DNA from 3 places in the Roseburia sp. AM23-20 genome. Region 2 is predicted to be linked to each of the others. Evidence: predicted binding sites of a transcription regulator. Region 2 holds the regulator's gene; each other region holds the start of a gene.

Region 1 (10,563 bases), 190 kb from region 2:
ATGAAATACATGCATACCGGGCTTACAAAAAAGAAAACATATGAATACATGAACATATGAAATAAAAGTAGAAAAGAGGAAACGATATGACATCAAAACAGAAAAAAATGCTGTACCGTATTATCACTGCATTTGTGCTGTTTGTAGTGTTAATGGTTTTAGAACATACCGGAGTATTAGAGCAGTTACCGGGTCAGTGGCTTGTATTTCTGATCTATCTGATCCCATATCTGGTGATTGGTTATGACATTGTCTTTAAGGCGGTAAGAAACATCAGTCACGGACAGGTGTTTGATGAAAACTTCCTGATGATGGTCGCAACCTTTGGTGCATTTGGTGTAAAAGAATACTCGGAAGCAGTTGCAGTTATGCTGTTTTATCAGGTTGGAGAGCTGTTCCAGAATTATGCGGTCGGCAAATCCAGACAGTCTATTTCTGATATGATGAATATCTGTCCGGAGTATGCAAATATAGAGGAAGATGGCGTGTTAACGCAGGTAGATCCGGATGATGTGGAAGTGGGAAGCATCATTGTTGTAAAACCGGGCGAGCGTATCCCGCTTGATGGAATCGTGACAGAGGGAACATCCATGATCGATACAGCTGCACTGACCGGTGAATCTGTACCACGCAGGGCAACCGTCGGTGATGAGATCATCAGCGGTTGTGTGAATGGAAGCAGCACGATCAAAGTAAAAGTAACAAAAGCATTCGAAGATTCTACGGTAGCCCGTATTTTAGAACTGGTAGAGAATGCAAGCAGCAAAAAAGCAAAAGTGGAGAACTTTATCACCAGATTTGCAAAATACTATACACCGGTTGTTACCATCGGTGCAGTGATTTTAGCAATCTTACCTCCGCTGATCTTAGGCGGCGGCTGGGCAGACTGGATACAGAGAGCATGTATCTTCCTTGTTATTTCCTGCCCATGTGCACTTGTTATTTCCGTTCCGCTTGGTTTCTTTGGTGGAATTGGTGCTTCCTCTAAGATTGGTATTTTAGTAAAAGGAAGCAACTATTTAGAGGCAGTTGCCGAGATGACAACGATCGTTTTTGATAAGACCGGTACGCTGACAAAAGGTGAATTTAAAGTTTCTGAAGTCCTGCCATCTGCAGAGAAAAATAACACGATCGGAAAAGAAGAATTATTGGAGATCGCAGCCTACGGTGAAGGGTATTCCAACCATCCGATTGCAAACTCGATCCGTGAAGCATACGGAAAAACGCTTTCCATGGAGCGTGTTACAGATACGGAGGAGATCGCCGGACACGGTATCCATACATTTATTGATGGCAGGGAAGTATACCTTGGTAATGCAAAACTGATGGAGGCGCAGAATATCGCCTACACGGAAAACAAGACTGCCGGAACAGTTGTCTATGTGGCATGTAACAATGTATTTGCCGGAAGTATCGTAATTTCAGATACAGTCAAAGAAGGCAGTAAAAATGCAATCGCTGATATGAAAAAGGTCGGTGTGAAAAAGACGGTAATGCTGACTGGAGACAGACAGGCGGCGGCAGATGCTGTTGCAGCAGAACTTGGCATTGATGAAGTGCATGCAGAACTGCTCCCGGCAGATAAAGTTGGAGAAGTGGAGAAGTTATTAGGTTCACAGAATGAAAAAGAACGGCTTGCGTTCGTCGGAGATGGTATCAATGACGCACCGGTACTCACGAGGGCAGATATCGGAATTGCCATGGGAAGCATGGGATCGGATGCAGCGATCGAGGCAGCGGATATTGTGCTTATGGATGATGATATCCGAAAAATCGCATCACTCGTTAAAATTGCAAGAAAGACACTTGGCATTGTAAAACAGAATATTGTATTTGCACTTGCCATCAAGGCCCTGGTATTATTATTAGGTGCCCTTGGTATGGCAAATATGTGGGAAGCAGTATTCGCAGATGTCGGAGTTTCTGTGATCGCAATTTTAAACTCCATGCGTACGCTGAATACAAAATAGAAAATGAAAGATAAAACATGAAAAAGACGGCAAATGATAAAATTTCTCATTTGCCGTTTTTTAGTTGAAAATGGAAAAATGAGGGTATATAATCGTTAAAATGTTACAGAGAGGGCAGTCGGTTAATGACAGCCAATACAAATAATTTAATCCACAGGAGGTACATAAGATGTTAGATTGTTTTAAAGCAATTAACTGGAAAAAAACAGGTATTTTTGCAGCAGGAGTATTATTTGGAACCGCAGGTGTCAAAGTTCTCTCAAGCAAGGATGCTAAGAAAGTTTACACAAACTGTACAGCAGCAGTACTTCGTGCAAAGGAGTGTGTAATGAACACAGTTACAACTGTTCAGGAGAATGCCGGTGATATCTACGAGGAGGCTAAGAGTATCAACGAGGAGCGTGCCGCAGCAGCAGAGGCAGCAGCTTTCGCAGATGAAGCAGAGAAAGCCGCAGAAACAGAGGACAGTGCAGCAGAGAACGAGGCAGCTGTTGAAGAATAAGGTGTAAAACAAGTAGTCCTGAGAGGATTTCTTCATATAAATAAATGAGGATGAAAATATAAAAGCAGTGGCTTACTTATACCGCGACAGGAAGCACCGGGAGAAAATCCTCAGGTGCTTCCTTTTTTAGAGACAGTCTGGAAATGGAGTGAGAAATATGAAGTTTGTCATCAAACATGAGATCAAAGGGCGTATGCGTATCCATGTGTCCCAGTACAGGATGAGTTGTGGACAGGCAGATACGCTTCTTTATTTTTTACACAGCAATAAATATGTGACGTTTGCAAAAGTTTATGAGCGAACCGGGGATGCGGTAATCTCTTATATTGGAGATCGTGCAGAGATAATCCGTACATTACAGCAGTTTTCTTATGAAAAAGTGGATGTTCCAGCAGGTGTGATCGAAAATTCCGGCCGTGAATTAAATGCGAAATATCAGGAGAAACTGATCGAAAAAGTTGTCTGCCGTTATGCAAGTAAAATGTTTCTGCCATATCCGGTACGGGCATGTGTCACGACGTTCAAATCCGTAAAATATATATGGAAAGGTTTACAGTGCTTATGGCACCGGAAGATTGAAGTGCCGGTACTCGATGCAACTGCGATCGGGGTATCGGTTTTCAGAAATGATATTGAGACAGCCGGCTCGGTTATGTTCTTACTTGGCATAGGAGAACTCTTAGAAGAGTGGACGCATAAGAAATCCGTGGATGATCTGGCGCGTACGATGTCCTTAAATGTAGGAAAAGTCTGGTTAAAGCGCGAAGATCAGGAAGTACTCGTAACAACTTCAGAAATCCGTCCGGGAGATGAAGTTGTGGTTCATATGGGAAATGTCATCCCATTTGACGGTGTGGTAAGCGATGGTGAGGCGATGGTCAACCAGGCATCCTTAACCGGAGAATCTGTTCCGGTCCGGAGGGTAAAAGAAAATTCTGTTTATGCAGGAACAGTGGTAGAAGAAGGAGAACTTACAGTTCTTGTGAAAGAAGTCGGTGGTTCCAGCCGTTTTGAGAAGATCGTTACCATGATCGAGGAGTCTGAAAAATTAAAATCTGCACTGGAAGGAAAAGCAGAGCATCTTGCAGACAAACTGGTGCCATATTCACTGGGCGGTACAGCATTAACATATCTTCTGACCAGAAATGTAAATAAGGCAATATCTGTACTGATGGTTGATTTTTCCTGTGCGTTAAAGCTGGCAATGCCAATTTCCGTATTGTCAGCGATCCGTGAGGCAAGTCTATATCATGTGACCGTCAAGGGTGGCAAGTACTTAGAAGCAGTTGCGGATGCAGACACGATCGTTTTTGATAAGACAGGAACACTCACAAAGGCGCAGCCGACCGTTGTTGACGTCGTATCCTTTAACGGTGCAGATTCGGATGAGTTACTGCGTATCGCAGCATGTTTAGAGGAACATTTTCCTCATTCCATGGCAAAAGCTGTTGTGGATGCAGCACAGCAGAAACATCTGCTGCATGAGGAAATGCACACCAAAGTGGAGTATATCGTAGCACACGGTATATCAACAACGATCGATGGAAAACGTGCAGTGATCGGAAGCAGCCATTTTGTCTTTGAGGATGAAAACTGTACGATTCCGGAAGAAAAGCAGGATCTGTTTGACTCATTGCCAAAAGAATATTCACATCTGTATCTTGCTATCGAAGGAAAACTGGCAGGCGTGATCTGTATCGAAGATCCGCTTCGTGAGGAGGCAGAGGCAGTTGTTAATTCCTTAAAGCGTGCCGGTATCACAAAGGTTGTTATGATGACAGGAGACAGCGAACGTACCGCAGCAGCAATCGCAAAGCGTGTCGGTGTGGACGAGTATTATTCCGAAGTACTGCCGGAAGATAAAGCTGGATTTATTGAGAAAGAAAAAGCAGCCGGAAGAAAAGTGATCATGATCGGTGATGGAATCAATGATTCCCCGGCACTTTCCGCTGCAAACGTTGGTATTGCGATCAGTGATGGTGCAGAGATCGCAAGAGAGATCGCAGATATCACGGTTGGCTCGGATGATCTTTACCAGATCGTAACATTAAAACTATTATCGGACAGCCTGATGAAACGTATCCGCGGCAATTACCGCTTTATCGTAAGTTTCAATCTTGGATTGATCCTTGGAGGTGTAGCAGGAATTTTACAGCCGACTACATCAGCATTACTGCATAATACATCAACACTTTTGATCAGTTTAAAGAGCATGCAGAATCTGCTGGATTAGCAAAGAAAGGATGCGTATAATTCATTTAGCTGGAGCGTATATCTGACTGGTGGACAGTATTATTTGAAAATTGTTACTGGTGATGATATTACTTTGACTGTATCGAAGAATAATCTGAAAGAAAGTTTTACAGAGACACAGACAAAAAATAATGATATGATCGATACTGCAAATGCCATTGATCTGAAAAAGAAGTACAAAGGCGTGATGGCAGCGAATGACAGCATTGATTATTTCAGATTTAAGGTGCCGGCAAAGGGCAAAATCATTTTTAATGCGTTAAATTCTACCGATAATACATTGAAATATCTGTTTTATGATAAAAATTATAATCAGGTTTATAATTTTGAACTTTCTGACGGACGTAAAACAACAGAGACATTTGAACTTGCAGCAGGTAATTATTATCTTGCGGTGACACAGCGTACGGAAGGGTATGGCATCGGCAGTTACAACTTTACTTTGGATTATGCCGCAAGTGCGCCAGCTAAGCCGTCTGTTACCAGCGTAAAAAATGCATCTGGCAAAAAGATGGTTGTAAAATGGAAGAAAGTAAAAGGCATCAGTGGTTACGAGTTACAGTATGCAACGAGTTCTAATTTCAAAAAAGGACTGGTAAAGAAAAATATTTCTTCTGGCAAGACATCTGCAACTTATACAAAACTGGCAAAAAATAAAACCTATTATGTAAGAATGCGCTCTTATGTCAAGGTAAACGGCAAAAAGGTATATGGAAACTGGAGTGCAAAAAAGTGTGTTAAAATAAAAAAATAAGATCATAAAAATGGCTGCTTTCCTGTAAATGGGAGGCAGCATTTTTTTGCTTTATTGGTTTACAAGTGAACGAAAAAAGAATAAAATAAACCGTAAATTAAAATGAATGTGTAAGAATAACGGGATCATTCAGGCTGAAAATGGAGGCTTACAATGGAAATACAAAATGATCATAAGAAATCATTAAAGAAAATATGGATTTTGTCTGCAGGAATCATAGTAGTTCTGGCAATTGTGCTGTTTGCAGGGATAAAAAATGGATTTTTTTTAAGAAAGAGCGATAAGATTTTATATGCTATGTATCAAACGGTCAAGGATCAGCCACAGGTGGCAGACGGTTTGAATGGGGAAGATTATACCATTTCGATAGAAGGGCAGTGGAAGAAACAGAAGATACAGGCAGAGTATGCATCAGATTCTGCACAGAAGCAGTTAAGGGGAACGTTAGATCTTGATAAGCTGCAGGATTTGGAATTTGTAATGGTACTAAATGACAAGGAACTGAAAGCACAGTTTCCGTCACTGAGTTCGAAAGTATTTACATATGATTATAACAGTAACAAACAAAGCGGATATATTGCAAAAAAGATCGGTTCACAGAATCTGGAACGGTTTAATACGGTTCTGGCAGGATTATATGGTGGAAAAGAACAAAAAGGGATTGGAAAAGATATATTAAAAGAAGCACGGAAAGAATTTAATAAAATTAAGATCAATAAAATCGAAAAACAGGAATTTGAAATTGACGGTCAGAAAAAAGATTGTGTGGGCTATCAGTTTGTGATCAGCAGTGATAATGTACAAAATGTGTTAGATGCCGCAGAGAAAGCTGCGAAGAAAAAATATGGAGATGGGACAAAAATATCAGAAGATCCTGCCGGAAAAATATTTATGGCGGTTTATGACAAAGTATCAGCAACGGGGGAGATGGAATGTAAGGTATATTTATTCCGGAATAAGCTGGCTGCGATCGCTGTAAATTATGAAATTGATGGAAATAAGCAGAATCTGGAAATTTTATTTTCAGGCGGTGACTTCCGGATGCAGAACATGAAAATCACATATTTAAAGGGAGAAGAGATACACTCTGTCTGGACTGCTATTACAGGAAACCCTGCAGCGGGGGACGGAACACTCACATTTGAATCCGATGATGAAGATGGTCTGAATGGTAGAATTTCCGTGAAAAAGGGCAGTGAAATGACGGACATTACGGGGGAAGAATGTGATCTTATGGGATTGAATGGATTTGAATTGTTAGGATTATTTGGTGAGTTTGCTGGATTTTGAACTGCTTTTTTCTCAATAAGATGCAAAAAATCAAAGTGTTTCTCAATAAAAACAAGCGAAGTACTTGAATTTCCATACAGATAATATATAATGTCTAAGATGGTTAAAAAGTTAACAAAGATAAGATGAGCGAGGTAAAACACGATGTATGCAGATGAAAATGTGATTAAAATCAAACACGATGTACTCTACACAGTCGCAAAGCTTGCATTTGAAGGCAGACTTGAAGAAGAGAGAGACCACATCGCAACAGAACTCATTCCAGGTCCGACACCGCAGTTTCGCTGTTGTATTTATAAAGAGAGGGAGATCATCCGTCAGAGAGTCCGTTTAGCAGAGGGTAAAGCACCGGGCGCAGAGGATGATGGAAATGTGGTTCAGGTTATCAGCTCCGCATGTGAGGACTGTCCGATTTCCAGTTATACTGTAACAGAGAACTGCCAGAACTGTCTTGGAAAAGCATGTATCAATGCATGTAAATTTGGCGCAATCGAGCCGGGAAGAGACCGTTCCCATATTGATCCTTCCAAATGTAAAGAATGTGGAAAATGTGCACAGGCATGTCCTTACAATGCAATCGCACATTTAAAGAGACCGTGTAAATTCAGCTGTCCGGTCAATGCGATTACATACAATGAGTACGGCATTTCCGTGATCGATAAAGAAAAATGTATCCGCTGCGGTAAATGTATCCACAGCTGTCCGTTCGGAGCAATCGCATCTAAGACTTATATTGTGCCGGTAATCGAGGCTTTAAAAGCAGGTAAGCATGTATATGCAATGACAGCTCCTGCAACAGAAGGCCAGTTTGGTGCAGATATCACAATGGCAAGCTGGAAAAAAGCGATGAAAGAGATGGGATTTACTGATTTCTATGATGTAGGTCTCGGTGGAGATATGACAGCAGCTTATGAGGCAGAAGAGTGGGCAGAGGCTTATAAAGAGGGAAATAAAAAAGTTACTTCCTGCTGTCCTGCATTCGTAAATATGGTGCGTTTACATTATCCGGAATTAGCAGAGTGTGTATCTACAACAGTATCTCCGATGTGCGCAGTTTCACGTCTGATCAAAGCGAAAGATCCTGATGCGATCACTGTATTTATTGGACCGTGTGTTGCCAAGAAGTCAGAAGTTGCAGATCAGAAGATCGAGGGAAATGCAGATTATGTATTAACATACAGCGAGATCCGTGCAATGATGAAAGCAAAAGGCGTTGAGTTACAGCCGTGTCCAAATGATGATCAGACAGCATCTACATTTGGTAAACGTTTCGCAAACTCCGGCGGTGTAACAGCTGCAGTACTTGAGAGCTTAAAAGAGTCTAACGATGAGATCGCAGCAACCGTATGCAAGGCAAACGGTGCGGCAGAGTGTAAGAAAGCATTACTTCTGTTAAAAGCTGCAAGACTGCCGGAAGACTTCATTGAAGGTATGGCATGCGAGGGCGGCTGCGTTGGTGGTCCAAGTGCGTTCAACGATCAGATTTCTTCCAAAAAGAACCGTGATACCCTGATCGGTCAGGCAGATGACCGTACCATCCATGACAACTTAAAGAATTACGACATGGAAAGCTTCTCCATGCACCGTGAGTAATACGAACGGAGCATTGCATCGCGAGTAAGACGAGCGGAGCATTGCATCGTGAGCAAGCAAACAGAATAGTGAGCATTATTATGCCGTGCAGCCTGTAAAAGGGTTGTGCGGTATTTTTGTATACGGTGATATGGATTTTAAAATACTTTGCTTAATGGGAAAATTCTGTTAGAATAAAAAACATCACGACGGAAGGGAAAAATAGACGATATAATGAAAAAAGCAGTATTTTTTGATATAGACGGTACATTATGGGATTTTAAGATGAATATACCGGAAAGCACAAAAGAAGCATTGAAAGAACTAAGAAAAAACGGGCATTATGCCTTCCTGTGCAGTGGAAGAAGCAGATCCAATATCAAAAGTCCCAAATTACTGGCACTCGGGTTTGATGGCATTGTGGCAGCATGCGGCACACACATTGAATTCGAGGGAGAAAAGTTATTTGAACTTTTACTGACCAACGAACAAATCAAACATATTCTTACAGTACTTAGAAAATACCAGATACCAATGGTACTAGAGGGACCAAATTATATTTATGTGGATGAAAAAGACTTCAAGGATGATCCATATGTCATTTATCTGAGAAATGAGCTTGGGGAAAACCTAAAAAGTATTACCGGAATTGCACAATATGAGGTAAATAAGCTGAGTGCGGAACTTGGAAATGCAGATGTAGAACTTGTCAGGAAAGAACTGGGAACGGAGTTTGATATGATCGTCCATGAGCCGGATGGAATATTAGAGATCGGGCAGGCGGGGCATTCCAAGGCAAGTGGCATTGAGCGTCTCTGTGCGTTTCTTGGAATCGCAAAAGAAGATACTTATGCATTCGGGGATAGTGCTAATGATGTGGAAATGCTTGAATTTGTGGCACATGGGATTGCCATGGGAAATGGTACGGATGTGGCAAAGAATGCGGCAGAATTTATTACCACAGATATCCATAAAGATGGGATCTGGAACGGACTGAAACATTATGGGCTGATCTGAATAAAAGACAGGGGGAAAAATATGGCAAATATCATGGATTATATGGACTGGCGCGGGGATTTATCGTTTGAGGCAGATGAATTTAATGAAGTTGATAATCTGATTTTAGCGCAGCTTGCATATGTTGATTTTGAGGGGATCGTTACAGCAGAGGAAAATGCGCCGGCTGTACCGCTTAAGGAGGCATCCGGACAATTTTGGGAAAAGAATGATAAAGACGAAATCTTGGCACGGGTATCCATGACGAAATCGGCCCCGTTTGTTATGGAGAAAATGGCGGAAACAAAACGTTTTTCGGATGTAAAACTGCACTGCTATGTCAATGAGATCCGAGACGATCAACAGTTTCAGTTTTCGGCGGTCTGTGTGGAACTGCCGGATGACAGCCTGTATGTGGCATTTCGCGGAACAGACAACACGATCACGGGCTGGCGGGAAGATTTTAATATGGGATATCTGTCAGAAACGCCGGGACAGCTCCGGGCAGTGGAATATTTGAACCGTGCAGTGACAGACAAAAAGCAGAGGGTGCGTGTCGGCGGCCATTCAAAGGGTGGAAATTTTGCCGTGTATGCCTCCGTAAAATGTGATCCGCAGATCCAGAACCAGATTTTAAATGTGTACAGCAATGATGGTCCGGGATTCCGGAGCGATATGGTGGAAAGCACAGAGTACCAGCGCATGCTGCCGAAGCTGCACACGATCCTGCCGGAATCTTCCATTGTCGGAATGCTCTTAGAACATCAGGAGTCGTTTGAAGTTGTCAAGAGCTCAAACAGCGGGATCCAGCAGCACGATGCCATGTCATGGGAGGTACTCGGAAGATCTTTTGTACATGTGGATCAGGTTGCGGCGCAGAGCCTGTTGTTGGATGAAACGATAAAATCATGGATTTACCAGTTAGACGGGGAAGAGAGGGCACAGATCGTGGAGACGGCATTTGATATGATCGAAAAAGTCGGGATCCGTACGGTAGATGATTTTTACCACAGTAAATGGAAGAAAATACAGGAACTGATGAAAGAAACCAGTAAACTTTCACCGGAGCGGCAGAAACTGTTTTCAAGAGCCTTAAAACTGCTTTGGATGGAAGGAAATAAAGCAATGAAGGAGACAGTAAAACAGACCGTAAAACGCACGGTAAAACAGTCTCCGCTGAAAAAATAAAAAAAGTATAAAATCACAGAAAATGAGTGAACTTATAA
Region 2 (10,563 bases):
ACCATAAAGATAATCCAGTTTTTCAATCGTCTCTGCAATCTCTACGGCACCATGTCCGTAGCCATCTGCCTTAATGACAGCCATAATTTTTGTGTCTTTTGCAATGTTTCCGCGCATCGCATCCATGTTGTGTAGAATTGCATCCAGATCGATTTCCGCATGCACTCTGCTGTATCTGTTCATGTTGATCCTCCATCTATTTTGTTTACCGTTTTTTATTCAACGAATTTTTGTTCATTATCGATCGGCTTTGTAGTATAAATATTCAGAACTTTTTTAATACCACAGATCAGATCTGAGGCTGTAAGCCCCTGTAACCCCGTTGTGCGTATCATAAGATCACCGGACAGGCCATGAAGATATACCCCAAGAGGAGCCGCCTGGTAAGGTGTTATTTTCTGTGCCATAAGTGTACCGATCACACCGCTTAACACATCTCCGCTTCCTGCTGTTGCCATTCCGGAATTGCCGGAAAGATTCAGGTATTTTTTACCATCCGGCAGTGCAGTTACGGTATGTTCGTCTTTTAAGACACATACAACGTGATATTCTTTTGCATAATCCGCAGCAGTCTGAAGCAAATGATGCTGGATCTCATTGACTGTTTTTCCGGTAAGCCGGCTCATCTCTCCGGGATGAGGTGTGATCACTGCCGGGATTTTAAAATTTTTCCAGATATCTGCCTCTGGTAAGTCATTCTGCTCTGCTATCAGATTTAACGCATCCGCATCAAAAAGAATTGCTTTCTTTTCCTGTGACGTTCCATATTCTAACACAAAATTTAATATCTGTGCAGCAGTTTTTTCTTTCCCAAGCCCGGGACCTGCCACAATGGCATCTGCCCAATCAAAAGCCTCCTGTAATACAGCCTTCCCCGGAGCAGCATTTTTATCATAAGTAGTAAGAACCGCCTCTGGAACACAGCTCTGTAAAATAATCCTGTTTTCTTCCGGCGTCAGCACACGCACCAGACCGCATCCTGTGGCGTAAGCAGCTTTTGCAGATAAAACTGCCGCCCCTGCCATATTGACACTTCCTGCGATCAGCAAAAGTTTTCCATAGCTTCCTTTATTAGAATGACTTTTTCTCTCCGGGAGCAGCAATAAATCTTTCGTTTCCAATGCCATTACTGACGGTGTCTCTCCCAGCCAGCTTTCTTTCGTGATACCGATATCACATACGATCACTCTGCCGGCATATTCATTTCCCGGCCAGAGAATACTGCCTAATTTCGCAAATGCGAATGTGATCGTGATATCTGCACGAAATGCCATACCAAGGACAGCACCTGTACCTGCAGAAATTCCGGATGCAATATCCACTGCCACTTTTTCTCCCGGAAGTGTATTCATACAACATAATATATCTGCATAAGTACCAGTCACGTCTCTCGACAACCCTACACCAAATAGTGCATCTATGACAGTTGTTGGTCTGATCTGTTCCGGTAAATCCGTATAGACAGGAACACCATATGCATTTAAAATATCCTGCTGGATTCTGTTTTGCTCCGAGCAATGATCTTTATTTCCAGCAAAAACAACTGTAACAGTATGTCCCTCCAGAAATAAAAGGCGGGCGATCGCAAGACCATCTCCACCATTATTTCCGCTGCCGCATACGATAAGAACTTCTGAGAGATCGACTTTTTGCTTATGGAGTTCATTTACAAATGTTATTGCTGCACGCTCCATCAGAAGAAGTCCCGGAACCTTAAAATGTGAAACGGTATTTGCGTCATATTTTTGCATTTCCCTGCTGTTTACAAGATACTTCATGATAATAAGCCCCCTGTTATAAGCAAAAAACGCCGCACAAAGATCTGTGCGGCAGCTAATTGCTTCCTGAATTTATGGCACCCTTTTCAGTTACCGTTTTTTTCTGCTTTTTTGTTTCTGACAATGTTGTAAGATAACTGCATCAAACTGTCGGAAAGATGTACATTCTCTACAACAACATTTTTATCAATGAGCTCCAGGTCTACATGCGCAAAATTCCAGATTGCGCGGATTCCAAGTCCGACTAGTCTGTTTGCAATGGCATCAGCCTTTTCCTTTGGCATAGTAAGCGCCGCAATATCCACCTGATTTTCTGCACAGAAACTCTCTAATTCATCCAGCATGCGGATTTTGATTCCACGCACGGTCACACCGTCCAATGCAGGATTTACATCAAACAGTCCTATGATCACAAAACCAAGTTTTTCAAATTTCACATAGTTTGTAAGTGCCTGTCCAAGATTACCTGCACCCACCACAATAATATTGTGTCTTTCATTTAAACCTAATATCTTACCGATTTCCTCATATAAAAACTTTACATTATAACCATAACCCTGCTGGCCAAAACCACCAAAATTATTCAGATCCTGTCTGATCTGGGATGCAGTCACATTCATTCGTTTACTCAGATCATTGGATGATATACGTTCTACACCGGCATCTAAGAGTTCTCCGAGGTAGCGGTAATAACGCGGCATTCTCCGGATAACTGCCTGTGATATTTCTTTTTCCTGCACAAAAGGTTCCACCTTTCTTACGTTCTCTTGTTTATTATAGTGATTTCCCCTGTGTCTGTCAATGTGTGAAAAATTTAACTATCTTTTTTTCAATAAGATGTTTTCTGTTTTATCAGGAAATATCATCAATCAGTTTCATCTAACTGCATTGACAGCTCTTCCCAGGTTTCATAGCAAGTTTCCAGTCGTTCCCTGCACTCCTGCTGTCTTGCTGCAAGCTCATTTAATTTTGCGGAATTAACTGCGTTTTCCGGCTTTGCACATTCTTCATCGATCATGCTTATTTCACTTTCAAGTGCGGCAATCTCTTCCTCGGCTTTTTTTAAACTGTTTTCAATTTTACGAATCCTTGCCTGCTCTGCTTTTTGTGCCTGCCAGTCGAGCTTATTAACGGCATCATCCTGTTTCTTAGGCTGCACATCTGAAGTTTCTGGCTGTTTCACATACAACTGCGTCATAATATCATGTTTTTCCAGATAATAATCATAGTTTCCGATATAATTTACAATTGTTTCACCTGTCAGCTCCAGGATTCTTGTTGCTGTCTGATTGATAAAATAGCGGTCATGTGAAACAAAAAATACCGTTCCTGTATACTGGTTTAATGCAGATTCCAAAATTTCCTTGGATGTAATGTCCAGATGGTTTGTCGGCTCATCTAAAATAAGAAAATTAGCATCTGAAAGCATCAGTTTTGCCAGGGAGACACGGCCTCTTTCACCACCGCTTAAATCTGAGATCCGCTTAAACACATCATCATTTGTAAATAAAAAGGCTGCCAGTACATTGCGGATCTTTGTGTTATTCAGCTCTGGATAAGCATCTGAGATCTCTTCAAATATGGTTTTATCCATATGTAAAAGCTGATGTTCCTGATCGTAATATCCAATGTGAACATTCGAACCAAGTGTTACCGTACCACCATCTGCCTGTATCAGATTATTGATGATCTTTAAGATGGTCGTTTTCCCGGTTCCGTTATTGCCGATCAGTGCTACCCGCTCCCCACGTTTAATCTCGAATGAGATATCCGAAAACAATGTAACCGGCGGATATGATTTTGCAAGACCTGACACCGTAAGGACATCATTTCCGCTGACCACATTTGGCTCTAACACGATCTTAATGTCTGTATTGTCCTCAACCGGTTTTTCAATACGTTCTATCTTGTCTAACATCTTTTCGCGGCTCTCCGCACGCTTGATGGATTTTTCACGGTTAAACGATTTTAACTTTGTGATAACTTCTTCCTGATGTCTGATCTCACGCTGCTGATTATAATATTGTTTTAACAGATCTTCACGGACTTTTGCTTTCTTCTTCGCAAAATCCGAGTAATTTCCCTGATATACATACGCTTTATGCTGGAAAATCTCTACAACTTTTGTGACAACGCGATCCAGAAAATAACGGTCATGTGCTACGATCACAACAGCCCCTTTGTAAGCCCGCAGAAAATTCTCAAGCCAGCGGATCGACTCCATATCCAGATGGTTTGTCGGCTCATCTAAAAGTAATACATCCGGCTTTGTGACTAAGAGTTTGCCAAGCGAAACCCTGGTTTTCTGTCCTCCGGACAATTCATTCATCTGTTTTGTTAAATCTTCGTCCGAAAAACCAAGTCCTTTTAAAATACCGGTTACTTCACTCCGGTATGCATATCCGCCCTGCAGTTCAAATTCGTGGCTCAGACGATGATAAACCTCCATCAGTTTTTCCAGTTCCCCACCGGTCTGCTGATTCATTTCTGACTCCATATTGCGGAGTTTCTGTTCCATTTCAAGGATGTCAGCTCTTGCATTAAGAACTTCGTCATAAATGGTTCTGTGCCCCGATACATCCTGATACTGTGCCAGATAACCGATTGTTTTATCTTTTGCAAGGATCACTTCACCGGTATCGGACGTTTCTTCGCCCATAATAATTTTAAGCAGCGTAGACTTGCCGGCACCATTGATGCCGACAATCGCTGCTTTTTCGTTTGCTTCAATATGAAAACTTACATCTTTTAAGATCTCATCTGTTCCAAAAGACTTTGAGATACTCTGACATGACAAAATCATTTTAAACTTTCCTCTAATGTTGTTCTGATTGCCTTGATGAAATTTTCGCTGTTTAATACAACCGGATTCGGATTTGTAGTAATCAGCGCAAGGTCTTTTGTCATTTTACCATCTTCAATGGTCTTTATACAAGCCTTTTCAAGTTTTTCTGCAAAATCAGATAATGCCTGGTTAGAATCAAGTTCTCCACGTTTCTTAAGTGCACCTGTCCATGCAAAAATAGTTGCAACAGAGTTTGTGGATGTCTCCTCACCTTTTAAGTGTTTGTAATAATGGCGCTGTACCGTTCCATGTGCAGCTTCATATTCATAATATCCATCCGGGGAAACTAATACAGAAGTCATCATGGCAAGTGAACCAAATGCACTTGAAACCATATCACTCATGACATCTCCATCATAATTTTTACATGCCCAGATATAACCACCCTCAGACTTCATTACACGTGCAACTGCATCATCGATCAATGTATAAAAATAGGTAATACCTGCTTTTTCAAATTTTTCTTTGTACTCTGCATCAAAGATTTCCTGGAAAATGTCTTTAAAGGTATGATCGTATTTTTTTGAAATCGTATCCTTTGTTGCAAACCACAGATCCTGTTTTGTATCCAGTGCATAATTAAAACAGCTTTTTGCGAAACTTTCAATGGAATTGCAAAGGTTATGCTGTCCCTGAACAACGCCTGCTCCGGTAAAGTTGTGGATCAGTTCTCTCGTCTCTGTACCATCTTCCGCTGTATATACCAGCTCACATTTGCCTGCTCCAGGAATCTTCATCTCAGTTGCTTTATATACATCGCCATATGCATGACGCGCGATCGTGATCGGTTTTTTCCAGTTCTTTACACATGGCTCGATCCCTTTTACAACGATCGGTGCACGGAATACCGTTCCATCTAACATGGCGCGGATCGTACCATTCGGGCTTTTCCACATTTCTTTTAAATTATATTCAGTCATGCGGGCTGCATTTGGTGTGATCGTTGCACATTTTACAGCAACACCGTATTTCTTTGTTGCATTGGCAGAGTCAACGGTAACCTGATCATTTGTCTCATTACGATGCTCTAATCCAAGATCATAATACTCTGTTTTTAAATCAATAAACGGCAGAAGTAATTCATCTTTGATCATTTTCCAGAGGATTCTTGTCATCTCATCTCCGTCCATCTCTACCAGTGGTGTTGTCATTTTGATTTTTTCCATTATGTTCTCCTTTTCTATTGAAATAAATTGTCCCATCCGTAATTGTCCATATTGTGAATGGTGTTCATCATATGCTCATTTGCAAGTTTTTCTGCCAGATTGGCATCATGTTTTTTTAATGCTTCCACAATCTGTCTGTGTTCCTGATTCGATTGCACAGAACGTTTTGGATCTGCAAGTGTGATTTTACGTACACGCTGCACGTAATGATGAAAATCAAGCAGCACATGTTTCAGCTCTTTACTGTCAGAAGCGTTATATAAAATCTCATGGAAACGGTTATCTAATTCCACGACTTGTTCTGAATTTCCTTTTGCTGCATGGAAATCAGACAGATATATATTTTCATCCAGTTCATCTAACTGCTCTTTTGTGATATTGTCCGCAGCCCACTTTGCACACAGTCCCTCCAAACGTGACCGTATCTCGTAAATATCCTGAATATCTTTCTTGGAAATACCTACAACATAAGCACCCTTATTCGGAATGATGGTGACTAATCCTTCCAGTTCAAGCTGGCGGAGCGCCTCACGCACCGGAGTACGGCTGACGCCTAACTCTTCGCCGATATTTTTTTCCTTCAGTTCTTCGTCTGTCGCATATTTTCCGGATAAAATATTCTCACGGATCGTATGGAACACACGGGAACTTAAGGAATAATTATCCTCTCCCATATATGACACCTCATGCTCCTATTGTTACATTTAATTCCTTACAGCATTTTTCAATTTCTTCTACTAATTCCTTATCCGTCAGTACCGTAACACGTCCATCCTCATACTGCTTGTCTACCCAGACTTTTACTTTTTTTACAAGTTCTGAGTTCTTATCGACACTCTTATCTTTCGGAAGATGATAATATGAGTTGATCCAGAGAGCAATTCCTGCAAGACCGGATGTGTTGGAAACAGATACTAATGGCGGTCTGTTTAAGAATTTTCCGGTATCAAAAATATTATAGATCTCCTCATTTTTCAGAAGTCCGTCCGCATGGATTCCAGCTCTTGTAACGTTAAAATTACTGCCGACAAACGGTGTACGGCTCGGCTGCACATATCCAAGCTCTTTTTCAAAATATTCCGCCAGCTCTGTGATCACTGTGGTATCCATACCATCGAGTGTTCCCTTTAACTGTGCATATTCAAAAACCATAGCCTCAAGCGGTGTGTTACCGGTACGCTCTCCGATACCGAACAGGGAGCAGTTGACACCACTGGCTCCATAAAGCCATGCCGTCGTAGAGTTATTAACTGCTTTATAGAAATCATTATGACCATGCCATTCGATCAGTTCAGAAGGTACACCTGCATGTGTGGTCAGACCATAAATGATACCCGGTACACTTCGCGGAATCACAGCACCAGGGAAATTCACTCCATATCCCATAGTATCGCAGGCACGGATCTTGATTGGAATCTTATATTCATCCATCAGCTTCATAAGCTCCACACAGAACGGAATTACAAAACCGTAAATATCAGATCTTGTGATATCCTCCAAATGACAGCGTGGACTGATACCTGTCTCCAAACACTCACGGATGACACTCAGGTAAAGATTCATGACCTCTCTTCTTGTCATTTTCATTTTATAGAAAATATGATAATCCGAGCAGCTTACCAGAATACCTGTCTCACGCAGACCGATATCTTTTACTAACTGGAAGTCTTGTTTGCTTGCCCGAATCCAGCTTGTAACTTCCGGAAATTTATAACCGCGCTCTAAACATTTATAGACGGCATCTCTGTCTTTTTTGCTATATAAAAAGAATTCACTCTGTCGTATCAGACCCTTCGGTCCACCCAGGCGATGCAGATAATCATAGATCGTCACGATCTGTTCTGTTGTATAAGGTGCCCTTGACTGCTGTCCATCACGAAATGTCGTATCTGTGATCCAGATATTTTCAGGCATATTATGTGGTACAATTCGGTCATTGAATGCGATCTTTGGGATCTCATCATACGGGAACAGATTATGGAATACATTTGGTTCTTTCACATCTGCTAACTGATAAAAATGCTCTTCAAGCTGCAGCAGATTCGTTTTCTTATTCATTACAACTTCTCTCATAACGTAAATCCTTCTTTCTGCCATGGCACTTGTGCCATTGACACCTATGCCATGAATGCATATTTTTACTTTTAGAGTGAATATTTTTTCATGCATAATTGTATACAATTATACTTTTTCTATATTCTATACATTTCTTCTCTTATTTGTCAAGGCATAAAATTTTATATTTTCTATAACTTGCAGTTATAAATATGTTAAAATATGCATCCTGTGTATTCCTTTAAACCTAACAGAAAATTTTTTCAGATTTGTAACACTTATCTGGCTTTCACATAAGATACAGTGTAAGAAAAATTTCTGGAGGTTTTATATGAGTGATTTAGCTGCAACAAACTGTGGTGGTGGATGTTCCTGTAACGAGGGAGGATGCAATTCCATTCTCTGGATCATCATCTTATTATGCTGCTGTGGCGGTAACGGCGGATTCTGTGGTGGAAATAATGGCTGTGGAGGCAGTAATGACTGTCTGTGGATCATCCTGCTTCTCTTCTGCTGCGGCGGATGTGGTGGAAATGGCGGAGGATGCTTCTGCTAGTCTGAGCATTCATTCCATACAGGCGGCCGGTATTGCCGGTCGCCCTGTATCATTCTATTGTTTATACCAAAAACGTCTCTGCCCGTTACAGGCGAGACGTTTTTTGCCCTCCGGGCAGGATTCTTTCCTGATTCATAGATCATCGATATTATGAGTATTTTTCTTTCTGATTTTTATCTGTATATTCCTGATCTTTTTCCCATTTCTGCTGTTGTATCATCTTCTCATAAATTCCACATTCTTTCGGGACTTTCTTTCTCCTGGCACACTCCTCATCTATTTCATAAACACTATTTCCATCAATAATCAGCATATTTTTATTCCTCCCTGTTTATTTTATGCCGGACTGCCTGACATCGTCACTAAACCCATCCTAAAATCTGCATAATAGCTGACATAATCTATTTTTCTGATTCATAAACTGAAAGAAAAAGGCATTCGAGTGAAAAAAACTTTTTTCACACACAAGAATGGAGATTTTTATGGAACAAAATTCATTCACGCCATTTGATAATATGACACAGACCCGAGAACTGCAGATGTTAAAAACAGCAATTCCTTATATGAAAGGCGACCAGAAAAAACAATTTGCCATTCTGATCAAATATATGGAATTACAGAATACCATCCAGGTATTTAATCAAGAAGATAAAGTCATGTCTATGTGCTCTGTCAGCGAAGAAGAAAATTCCACGCTTGCTATGCTGAACGATCTCCGGAAATTCTGTACGGATAAGGAACTCGAAACACTTGATATGCTTACGAATATGATTTCCATGATGGAAACATATGAGACGATTTTTGCATAAAATATCTTAAATCTTTTGAAAGGGAAAAATATGGAAAATGATTTTTGGAATAATCCGGGGTTGAAAAATATGTCACCCGAAAAACTGCAGTTTTTAATGAACTTTGCTTCAAAAGAAAAGCCAACAAATATTAAAGATATGATGCCATTTCTCCTTGGCACCATGAATGCGGCAAAGACAAACAATATCCAGTTTACTGATCCGGAAACAGAAATGTTAATTGCCCTGTTAAAACAAAACATGTCGAAAGAAGAGGCGGATAAGGCGGATAAGATCATCCGTCTTATGAAAGAACGGAAACAAAGCTGACAAAAGGGATGGAAACACTCCATCCCTTTTCTATCTGCTTGCTGTTTGATTTAGTTTTACCAGATTGAAGCAACACTCACTTCTAACAACTTGTCAATCGGTGCCGGACTTTTTCCCATACCGTCTGTACCCTCAAAATATTTTGCACTCGCAGATTCAAATAAAACAAATACCGTATCATCCGCAATCGCAACTTCCTCTGAGCAAGGCGGCATCTCAACTTTTACCTTTGGATCATTTGGCTTTTTATCCAGTGCAAGGAGAGACGCATAAACTTTCAAATAAGAAGAATTGTTTCTTCCATAAGAGGTACTTAAATAAATAGAGCCATTATCATCAAAAGCCACGCCCTGCACCTTGCTTGGAAGATTATAACTGCTGACTGCTGTCAGTTTATCCGCTTCTTTATCGTAACTGTAAGAATACATTTCGGAATCAAAAAATCTGGTATGTGTAGCAACCCAGAGTCTTCCGCCGTAGCAGGTAATGCAGGATGGTGTATTTTTCAGACGATATTCATCTGACAAAGCGGATGCATCAATACAATACCCCGGTACATCATTTGCAATTGTTGTGATATATTCATAGGAAATGCGTTCTAATGTATTGGAATTAGAATGGCAGATCCAGACATTTTCACCATCAAAAGCAATACCTCCAAGATGACTTTCTTTCTTCATGCCAAGTGTCACAAGATATTCACCACTCTCACGGTCAAATACCATTAACGAGCCTAAATTTTTACGATCTTCTGAATAGGCTGTGATAAGAATATAATCCGGTGTGAAGCAAAGTCCCTGCATACACTGGCTGGAACTGCTGATCAAATTGTCCTTATAATCTTTTTCTCTGGTAGAAGGCATTCCCGGAATCGAAAGAGAATCCAAAAAAGTATAAGAACATTCCTTTAACTCTTTCTGACTGCTATCACGGATCGTGCCAGTCTGGTAAGAATACATTTCTACATTATAATGATTATCGATGTTTTTTGTCCATTTTGCAAAAAGCACCATATTAGCAGGGCTGTCCTCATCGATTGTTGTAA
Region 3 (10,563 bases), on a different contig from region 2:
ATCTTAACAATGTAAAATGACTGTTCCGTGACAAAACCAAAATCAATTATGACAATTCTGTCACTTAAAAAATTTTATGATAAACGTCGTACCGCATCCATAGTTCCCAAAATCAATATCTATATCTCCGCCCTGTCCTTTGACAATTGATAACGCAAGCGGCATCCCAATCCCAAAGCCATTTTCATTTGTGGAATATTCAAATCTTTTAAAAAGGGCTGCGTACTGCTCTCTACTCATTCCTGCACCGCTATCCTTTACCGAGATCCAGCTATACAACGGATTTCCACCGCTGTCTATTTCGATTTCACTATCTTTCGGAGAATACTCGATCGCATTTTTTACAAGATTCGTAAGTGCCTCCACCGTCCATTGCTTATCACAACTGATAACGCTGTCATTTTTCAGTATAAGTTTCTGATTATTAATATCTAAAAGTATCGCAACCGAAGGATTTACAGCTTCAAGCAATTCTGATGTCTTTATATCTTTTTTTATAAACTCAATGGCATGTGCATCAATCTTTGCCATCTTAAGCAGTGCGCCTACAAGCCACTCCATCTTGTTTAAAGAAACTCTGATGTTATGAATAAATTCCGCCTGTTTTTCCGGTTCTGCATCTTCTAATAAATCTGCCATGATCATCATGGAAGTGATAGGTGTTTTAAGCTGATGAGAAATATCTGCCATATAGTCAGAAAGAATGTCTCTTTCCGATTCGATCACCTTGATCTGTTCATTTTTCCTGTTAACCAGAGCATAGATGTCATTTTTTAAAATCTGAAATGCACCCTCTCTGTTATCACGGATATCAAATTTCTCACCGGAAATATAGCCTTTCACAAACTCAGACAATTTTTCTACTTCTTTTTTCTTAATCCACACGATATCCCATTCCTCTCACAGTCTCGATCTGTAATGCCGCCCCGAGTTTTTCACGCAGTCTTTTCACGTAAACAGTGAGTGTATTATCCTCCACAAAATTACCATCTATATCCCAGATTTTATCTAAAATCTGCTGTCGGGATAATAAGACTCTCTGATTATTAGCAAAAATAAGAAGCAGTCTGTATTCTAACGCAGTAAGATCAACAATCCTGTCATCCACATAAACTTTTGCCTCATCCGTATTGATCTTGACCTGTCCTATGCAAATGATATGATTCTTTCCCGTCTGCTTATTCTGAACCGATAACACACGCCTTACTCTCGCAAGCAGTTCCCTGATCCGGAAAGGCTTTACGACATAATCTGCTGCACCTTCATCAAAAGCCCTGACAATCGTATTTTCATCATCAACTACAGTCAGAAAAATGACGGATGTATCTGTATTTTTTAATTTATTGCCTATATCAGCCCCCAGTCCGTCCGGCAGCTGCATATCTAAAATTGCAAGATCAAAATATCTTTTTTCGATGAAACCACACGCATCCGCAACGGTCACAGCATGACAGACTTCATAGCCTTCCATTTCCAGTGCATATATAATTCCCGATGCGATCATAGTATCATCTTCTACCAGTAAAATATAATTCATCTGCAACCCCTTTCTCATTCTGACCAGTCACTGCTTTTCAAAAAATCCACTGTAAAATAATAACACAAAATAAAGAAAAAGCCTACCGCATCCGCTGCGACAGGCTTCTCTTTATTTTTCAATTTTTTATTATCACAGGCATTCCTGCATCAGCAGCATAGCAATTATGTCCTTATGCCTCAGCCTGCTCTGCGATCTTCTTATATCCATCCATGTCATCATAGATGCTGTTTGTCCATGGATTCTTTTTCTTCTGGACAGATTTGTAGATCATAAATACAAATACTGCAACGTTAGCGATCAATGCTAAAGCACTTACGATGTTGTAGATTACCGGATTGTAGGTAGAGTTTACAACAACTACCTCATCCTGGAACATCGGCCAGCACTGCGCGAAGAAGCACCAGATGGAAAGTGTTCTGGCACGGTTCTCAAGCCATGCACCCTTGTTGATAAGAAATGCTGCTGTTGTCGGAGCTAACAGTAATGCAAGTCCGCAGTACCATGCGTGGCTCGGCAGACAGTTATATGTATAAGCAAAGTTCCATAAATCGTATGCAACGATCCAGAACCACATCATATCCGGCCAGATCATATCGCGTGAACTGTCTTTGTCACTCTTTTTACGTACACATACGCCAAACCAGCCTGCGATCGTAACCGCATTTAAAATACCTGCGATACCATTCATAATATTCCATGGTCCGCCAAGTACGAACATGCCCGGCTCATCGGCGAGTTCTGTGATATTGCCCCAGTACTGCATTGCAACCTGGAAATCACGGGAACAAGCCTCGAAAATATTGATAGCAAGGATTGCCGGAATTAAAAGCATGAAGATCTTGTTGTTTTTCAGTTCCCAGGTCGTACCGTCTTTTCTTGTTCCCTTGACATAACGGAAACACCAGAAGAAAATACAGCCTGCGGTGGATGAATAATACTTTGCAAGGTGGAACCAGTCGGTATAGGCAATACCTTTTAATACCGTAAACCATGTAACTGTTCCAATGACCGGAAGTATGAACCAGAAAAAGAAACCGCTCCACTTCCATCTTCTTGATACTTCATTAAGCAGAACCAAAGCTGCAAATACTGCTACCCAGATCAGAATTACCGTAAGATTCGAAAATCCATTTCCCGCTGCGGTAAATCCTGAAGGGCCTTCATGAAATGTAAACATATACATTCCTCCCTTATATAGATTAGTTTTATCTGGTCATACCAGACATTGTTATAATTTTAACATTAATTTTATAAAGTTTCAATATAATTTATGTTTTTCTGCAAAAATGGCACTTTTTCGTCCTTTTGAACCAAAAAGTGCCATTTATTTCTTGTGGTATAACCAGTTTTATTTTTCATCCTCGATCGTAAGCGTTCCAGGTCTCACGTTCAGATAGATACTGCCTTTATCGGGAGTTTGACACATTGAAATGCAAAAAAGTACCGCAAAGCCTTGAAATAGACTTATTTTTTTGTCAAATTTTTATTTTTATTATATAGTAATATTTAGTGATATCGTCTTGAAACACTGAAATATAAAAGTGAAAAAGAGGATGCTACTGTCATGATCCCATTTCATTCCAACAGACTCATGGACTATAATAAGCAGAAACTTTTTTCTGGCGGATATCTTTTTCTTCAGTCTATTTACTATGGACTTAAGCTCGATTCTGTCTGCCGAAAAATCAAAAGCCGACATAAATTCGAGTATGATCTTAATTCGATTTTATCTGATTTAATTTATACAAGGGTCCTGGAACCTTCCAGCAAAAGTTCTTCTTTCCGAGCAGCAAAACAGTTCCTTGAGCCTCCCACTTATGAACTTCATGATGTGTACCGAGCTCTTTCTGTTCTTGCTTCTGAAATGGATTTTATTCAATCAGAAGTTTATAAAAATAGCTTTTTTCTCGGTGACAGAATGGATCGGATCCTTTATTATGATTGCACAAACTACTACTTTGAAATCGAACAGGAAAATGGAGATAAAAAATACGGAAAAAGCAAAGAGCACCGTCCGAATCCCATTATTCAAATGGGGCTCTTTACGGATGGTGACGGAATACCTTTGGCTTTCTCACTCTTTCCTGAAAACCAAAATGAGCAGAAATCCTTAAAACCTTTAGAAACAAAGATTCTCCAACAATTCGGCTGTGATAAGTTTATCTATTGCAGTGACGCCGGACTTGCTTCTGAGGATAACCGTGTTCTTAATCTCATGGGACAGAGGGCATTTATTGTCACTCAGTCCATCAAAAAGCTGCCTGCTGAAGACCGGGCATGGGCTTTAAAGAAAACTGGCTTTAAACGTCTCTCAGATGATAAACCTGTTGACCTCACAAAACTGACAGATGATGACAAGAACCAGCTTTATTATAAAGACGAACCATTTACAACAAAAAAACTGGATCAAAGATTGATCATAACCTACTCCCCTAAATATGCCGCTTATCAGAAATCCATCCGTGCGGAGCAGATCTGTCGGGCAGAAAAAATGGTTGCAAATGGCTCTCTAAAAAAACAGCGCAAAATCCAAATGATCCTGCAAGATTTGTAAATAAGGTAGCTGTAACCAACGAAGGAGAAAAAGCTAAGATCCACTATTATCTCGATACGGATAAGATTACTGAAGAAGAAATGTATGACGGGCTTTATGCGGTATGTACAGACCTGCTTGATGATAACGTTGCAGATATATTAAAAGTCAGTGAAGGAAGATGGCAGATTGAAGACTGTTTCAGAACTATGAAAACAGTCTTTGAAGCCAGACCCGTTTACTTAAACCGTGAAGACCGAATTAAGGCTCATTTTCTTACCTGTTTTCTTGCTCTGTTACATTTCCGGTTATTAAACCGCTCCTTGAAAGGGACTTATACCACAGAACAATTACTTCACACTTTAAAAGACATAAAATTTACGGATATAGAAGAACAGGGCTTCATGCCGGTATATGAGCGTCAGGAAATCACTGACGATCTCCATGAAACCTGCGGATTCAGAACGGACTATCAATTCATAACAAAACGGAAAATAAAAGGAATTCAGAAAAAAGTAAGCGGAGATAAAACATTACTATATTTCGTGTATGCAGATAAAAGTGCCACACCCCTTGTATTTACAGGGATTGTGGCACTTTATTAACTAATCAACTGTCAAAAATGAGATTATACACGCCTGTTCTCAAAATGCAAGGTTTTTATCCTGAGCCATATAGAGTTCCGCAAAATATGGATCTTACTTCATCAGTTTCTCAAAAGTCCCCTGGCAGAATCACGAACCGGGCAGGAAAGATTCACCTTTTCCAGTGCCATCATGATCTCATTCGGAAACTGCCTTTCCACGCGGAATATGACCAGTTCCATAAATCCGCGTATCAGATAATGATTTAACATTTCCTCATGATTAAGGACTTTCTCTTTCATTTGCATCAAAACTTTCAGCAATACATTCGACACTACAAAAACAACCAGATATCCGCATAATTCAATAGAAAAGAATTAAATACCCCAGGCACGAGACAGCCAGATGTAACTAATAAGTTATGATCGATCACAGTGGTAATATTACATCAAAAACCGTTCCTCCAGACGGATTTGATCTGACTGCAATACTGCCATCATGCACTCTCACGATTTCACGGACAAGCGCAAGTCCAAGTCCTACACCGCCAAGTTCCCGGCTTCTGGATTTATCCACACGAAAGAATGGTTCAAACACGCGTTCCCTGAGTTCCTCAGGGATTCCGTTTCCCGTATCCTCCACGGACAGATAAACATGTTTTTCCTTCCGGTATGCAGTTACTGTAACCTGTCCGCCCGAATGATTATATTTTATGGCATTCTCAACAAGATTGTATACCAGCCTGTAAATAAGAATGTCACTTCCAACCATCGTTATATTTTTACATTTTCCAGTAAGTTTTATGTTTTTTTCCTGTGCAAGAGGATCCAGATCTGCTAACACTTCATCAACAAGCGCGTCAACCATAATTTCATCATCCCGTCCCACAGTCTGGAGTTCACTCATATCAAGGAGCGTTTTTACCATTTTACTGAGTCTTCCATTCTGCTCGGTAACCATCTTTATTGTCTGCAATGTATCAGCATCATTATCCGGATGCCGTGTAGAATTATAAAGATCAAGCTGTACCTGCATCAAAGATAATGGCGTCCGCAGTTCATGTGCTGCATTTGCGGTAAATTGCCTCTGTATCTCAAATGCGTCCGAGAGACGTTCAAGCATCTTATTATACGAAACGCTAAGCTGGTTCAATTCTTTAACTTTATTTTCTTCTATTCGTGAAGCTGCCAGATTTTGCGCCTGTACTTCTTCAATTTTATCAGAAAATTCACGGATTGGTCTGAGTGCATGCCCACTTATAAAATATGTAACTACCCCGCCAATAAGAGCCAATATGGCTGATATCAGCAGACTGTTTTTTTTGTAATCTTCCTTATTATTATATGCCTGGATAGAAAAATCATTGGCAAACTCATCCCACTTATCATCTGGAATGCTGATATATATTTCATCCGTATCCTCCCCGTTATCCTCTCCCTGGGCATCCACAGTCTCCTGCAGGGAATCGATATAATACACGCCATTTTTATAGACAAACATCGTCAGACATCCACATATAACTGCAATATATACTGTAATGATACAGGTAAGCCTCCACTGCAGTGATATTCTTTTCATCGTTCAGACTCCTCCCGTATTTTATATCCCTCTCCCACCTTGTTTAAAATCGGATCATATCCAAGTTCAGCCTTAAGCTTTTTCCTAAGCGAAGACATGTGTACTCTGATGGCACCACTAAAGCTATCCACGGATGCATCCCAGACATGTTCCATCAATTCCTCCTGACTTACCGGTCTTCCAGGATTCAGAAGTAAATATTCCAAAATGCCATTTTCTTTTCTTGTCAGGGAAATCATTTTCCCTTTTGCATATGCCTCACGTCTTACCGTATCGAACTTTATCCCACCACTTTCCAGACACACATCTTTCTGCACAAATTTTCTTCTTGTCAGACTTCTGATACGCGCCTCAAGTTCCTGCAGATGAAATGGTTTTTCCATATAGTCATTTGCCCCTGCATCCAGTCCTTCAACCTTATCCGCAATCTGCCCTCTTGCAGATAATATAAGAACCTTTGTCTCCTCATTTCTCTGTCTGAGTTCCTTTAAGATCTCCATTCCATCCATACCGGGCAGATTCAGATCCAGAACGATCAGATCATAATTCTCCGTCAGGACACTTTCAAAAGCCTCTTCCCCATCATAACAGGTATCCACCTCGTACCCTGCATCATACAGCCGTTTTGCAACCATGTCACACATTTGTTTCTCATCTTCAACTATCAATAATCTCAAAATTCATTCACCCGCTTCTTAACACAAATTTTACAACAGCTATTGTATAATACTAACATCAGCTGGTCAATAAATACAACAAATGAAAGGAGTAAAATATCTTGAAGTGCAAAAAAATCTATCAGTCGATCCTGCTCATCTCAGGTATCACCATGATAAGTTACGGTGCGGTCAGAGGAGAAGCAGCTGTCGTGCTCGGTAAAGCAATAAAATTATGTCTGGAGTGTGTCGGAATTGGATAAAAAAAAGAATTTTCTATCAAAAAAAATAGCTGTACTACGCGGATGGATACAGGCAGCTGCCACACTGCTCACGAATATCCATATTCCTAATTTATGGAAAGGAAAAATATATCAGGGCAGCGTAAAAAACGTATGTGTACCAGGATTAAATTGTTACTCCTGTCCGGCGGCAACAGGAGCATGCCCAATTGGCGCTTTTCAGGCGGTTGTTGGTTCATCAGGATTTAAATTTTCATACTACATAACCGGATTTTTTATTTTACTCGGTGTAACACTCGGAAGATTTATATGTGGTTTTCTGTGTCCGTTTGGATGGTTTCAGGATTTACTTCATAAAATACCTGGGAAAAAATTTTCTACAGCCCGGCTCAAACCGCTGCGCTATTTAAAATACATCATCCTGATCATTTTTGTTATACTTCTTCCGATGCTGGTAACGAACTCTATCGGAATGGGAGATCCTTTCTTCTGTAAATATATTTGTCCTCAGGGTGTCCTGGAAGGAGCTATCCCTCTCGCACTTGGAAATGCCGCTATACGTTCTGCACTGGGAAAACTTTTTTCTTTTAAATGCCTTATTTTAATCACAGTAATTGTGTTAAGTATTTTGTTTTACAGACCATTCTGTAAATGGATCTGTCCTCTAGGAGCAATCTACTCATTATTTAATAAGGTCAGCTTTCTTTCTATTAAAATTGAGAACAGCAGATGCATCGGATGCGGGCAATGCCAAAAGGCATGTAAAATGGATGTGGATGTGTGTAAAACTCCAGATCATCCGGAATGCATACGATGCGGAGCCTGTATAAAAGCCTGTCCTAAAGATGCGATCCACTACCAGTTTATGGGGAAATCATGTAAAAAAAAGAACAACAGTAACCAGCAGTCATAAACCAGTAACTATCAATCTTATTACAATTTAAAAAAGGAGCAATTATCCATGAAAACAAAAATTACATTTATTTCAGTTGTCACACTCAGCATCGCACTGCTGCTTACATCCTGCAGCGGAAAAGGAACTGTAAGCACCACAGAACCACAGAATACCACGGCTGAAGACAGCACGGCATCTGCGGACAATTCCAACACGAAATTGGATGATTTATATCAGCAGGAGAACCGGATCTTTGCAGAGCATAAAGATATATGGGACAAATTATTTGGTCTGATGAATAAAAACACTGCAGATTCAAACGGAAATTATGCTGATTATCTGGCTGATACCGCTGAATCAAACAAAGATTCTTTTACTGATGACGAATTCAAAACACTTACTGATGATATTGAAACCATACGAAAAATCGAAGAACAGATCGCAGAAATTGAAAAAGAAACTACAGAATCCGATAAAAATGGGCAGAATACTAATTCTGAAGATGCATCACCATTCAAAAATTTCTCAGGTCAGGATTTCGATGGTAATTCTGTTGACGAAAGTCTTTTTTCCGAAAATGCAGTAACTGTCATCAATTTCTGGTTTACCGGCTGCAAACCCTGTGTTGCTGAGTTATCCAAACTGAATGAATTAAATGATGCAGTCAGGGCAATGGGAGGAGAAGTAGTCGGCATCAACACAGAAACCTTCGATGGAAATGAATCGGCTATCAAAGAAGCTGCCTCTGTTCTTGAAAGCCAAGGTGCTAAATACCGCAATCTTTCTATTGATTCATCTTCAGATGCAGGCAAATATGCCTCCAATATCATGGCATTTCCTACCACAATACTCGTCGACAGAAATGGTAACATCGTGGGTGATCCGATGCTCGGTGGAATCGATAATCAGGATAACTATGATGCTCTGATGAAACAGATCCAATCTGTAATCGATGCAGACAGCTCAAATAAATAACCCTTTTATGATACTCTTTTGTACATAACCGGCACATCATACCCAACGGTTCTATTTTCATTCACTCCCGGACTTTCAGATACCTCCCGGCAGGTATCTGAAAGTCTCTCCCATTACCGGTATAGCTTTCTTTTTATCTGAATTCTCCTTATGCTTTCTTAAGTCGTTCTCTTTAACGTTCCAATATAATCTCCATTATGATAAACAAATGGTCCGGGTTCTCCCTCTTCTCCAAAATATTCCGGTCTTAAGGACAAGATATCGAGCAGTTCATCAATCGTCTGCACCTTAGTTGCCTGATATGGCTGTTCAAATGCAATCTTTTCTACAAACAAATAATAATCACTATACTTTATCAGGATACCAGTATGACCTACAAAAACAGCATCCGTATATGGATCATATATTACGATACTAAGAAGTGATATTCTGTCATTATCTATTTGAAATCCATATTCTTTCCAGCTGTCGCAAAATGCAGATTCCGGATGTCTGTCATCCGTAACACTCTTTTCACCATAAAGTGTGGTAAACATGTCTTTGTTCTCTTTTATGATTTCATATCTGTCCACATTATCTATCGCTTCTGTGTCAAACATCAGATAGGTTCCCTCATAATGATCTTCCGTTAATTCTGAATGGATCACCCCATCTAACAGGAGAAAAGCTGTCATTCTACAGTCCGCATCTGAATAATCATGATTCTGTTCCCAGCCATCCATACATTTACCGATATCCGCTTTCATTTTCCCAGGATCTGACCATGTATCTTCCAGCTTCGCATTTTTTCCTGCGGAATCTGCAAAATCAACCGCCCATTCCCGAAATATATCTACATGAGCAGCTCCCGCAGAGTCAAGTTCTTTACAGATCTCAGTAATCGTATTGTTCCCTCCCATATATGTTGCACTAGGTATCTTTTGTTTCTGCACTGTTTCTGTGCAGGCTGCCAGCATCATAAATGCAGACACAATCATAGCAATAACAGACAGCTTCATGGCTGTTTTGGTTTGTTTTTTCAACAGATATTACCTCTTCTCCCCTAAATGATCATGACGTAAAAATCGTTCCTGTCAATTCTTTTCATCCTCGATCGTGAGTGTTCCGGGTCTTACATTCAAATAGATACTGCCCTTGTCCACTTTATACATATCAAGCAGCATTACCCAGAGACGGTGTATTGCATCAAGTAATACATTCGATACCTCTATGCTGTATGGCAGCAGCGCATGAATATCAAAAAAACGCATCCCAAGTGGTGGTAAAAATACCATATTGCTGGATTTTACTTTCTGCTCTCCTGTGCTGCTGTTTGCAGTCTTTAACATTTCATAAGTGATCAGACAGAAATCTTTTCCTTTGTATTTGCAATAATAAGAAACATAACACTCATCAATCGTCCAATCCAATCCATCTTCATGCTCAACGGGTTTTTCTTCTACCGGATTTGCCTCCGTAGTCTGAACCTCTACACTCCAGCGGATTCTTCCCTCTTTTGTCTCTCCCATCATATCCTGGATCTCATGGAAAATTTCTTCCTGTTTTTTCATATTAATCTCC

What was found. Region 2 encodes Rex, which represses fermentation and respiration genes when NADH is low (regulators of the CRP and FNR family bind a similar motif). Its sites were predicted from a motif close to ATTGTTAANTANTTAACAAT; they were not measured.
Region 1: DW650_RS02115 (4Fe-4S dicluster domain-containing protein) is a predicted target of Rex. The motif match lies at 6,869-6,888, and genes of this name have one in related genera.
Region 3: DW650_RS03335 (DUF5692 family protein) is a predicted target of Rex. The motif match lies at 2,765-2,784, and genes of this name have one in related genera.

Annotation. Positions count from the first base shown of each region.
Region 1 covers NZ_QRHS01000001.1:455,023-465,585, reverse strand. Annotated here, with positions in the region: gene DW650_RS02140 (heavy metal translocating P-type ATPase) at 87-1,970, shown strand; gene DW650_RS02135 (DUF6110 family protein) at 2,140-2,472, shown strand; gene DW650_RS02130 (heavy metal translocating P-type ATPase) at 2,630-4,705, shown strand; gene DW650_RS02125 (fibronectin type III domain-containing protein) at 4,769-5,479, shown strand; gene DW650_RS02120 (hypothetical protein) at 5,633-6,769, shown strand; gene DW650_RS02115 (4Fe-4S dicluster domain-containing protein) at 6,914-8,362, shown strand; gene DW650_RS02110 (Cof-type HAD-IIB family hydrolase) at 8,576-9,358, shown strand; gene DW650_RS02105 (DUF2974 domain-containing protein) at 9,380-10,525, shown strand.
Region 2 covers NZ_QRHS01000001.1:266,043-276,605, forward strand. Annotated here, with positions in the region: gene alr (alanine racemase) at 1-183, opposite strand, end outside; gene DW650_RS01230 (NAD(P)H-hydrate dehydratase) at 216-1,778, opposite strand; gene DW650_RS01235 (redox-sensing transcriptional repressor Rex) at 1,865-2,518, opposite strand; gene abc-f (ribosomal protection-like ABC-F family protein) at 2,644-4,581, opposite strand; gene DW650_RS01245 (NADP-dependent isocitrate dehydrogenase) at 4,578-5,789, opposite strand; gene DW650_RS01250 (GntR family transcriptional regulator) at 5,804-6,463, opposite strand; gene DW650_RS01255 (isopropylmalate/homocitrate/citramalate synthase) at 6,474-7,862, opposite strand; gene DW650_RS01260 (chorion class high-cysteine HCB protein 13) at 8,176-8,400, shown strand; gene DW650_RS19650 (hypothetical protein) at 8,549-8,713, opposite strand; gene DW650_RS01265 (hypothetical protein) at 8,883-9,209, shown strand; gene DW650_RS01270 (hypothetical protein) at 9,240-9,518, shown strand; gene DW650_RS01275 (InlB B-repeat-containing protein) at 9,575-10,563, opposite strand, start outside.
Region 3 covers NZ_QRHS01000002.1:89,554-100,116, forward strand. Annotated here, with positions in the region: gene DW650_RS03325 (sensor histidine kinase) at 61-885, opposite strand; gene DW650_RS03330 (response regulator transcription factor) at 875-1,537, opposite strand; gene DW650_RS03335 (DUF5692 family protein) at 1,710-2,717, opposite strand; partial or broken gene DW650_RS20710 (IS1634 family transposase) at 3,057-4,597, shown strand; gene DW650_RS03350 (hypothetical protein) at 4,780-4,959, opposite strand; gene DW650_RS03355 (sensor histidine kinase) at 5,087-6,235, opposite strand; gene DW650_RS03360 (response regulator transcription factor) at 6,232-6,879, opposite strand; gene DW650_RS03365 (CD1871A family CXXC motif-containing protein) at 7,014-7,154, shown strand; gene DW650_RS03370 (4Fe-4S binding protein) at 7,147-8,046, shown strand; gene DW650_RS03375 (TlpA disulfide reductase family protein) at 8,095-9,003, shown strand; gene DW650_RS03380 (DUF4300 family protein) at 9,162-10,001, opposite strand; gene DW650_RS03385 (hypothetical protein) at 10,077-10,553, opposite strand.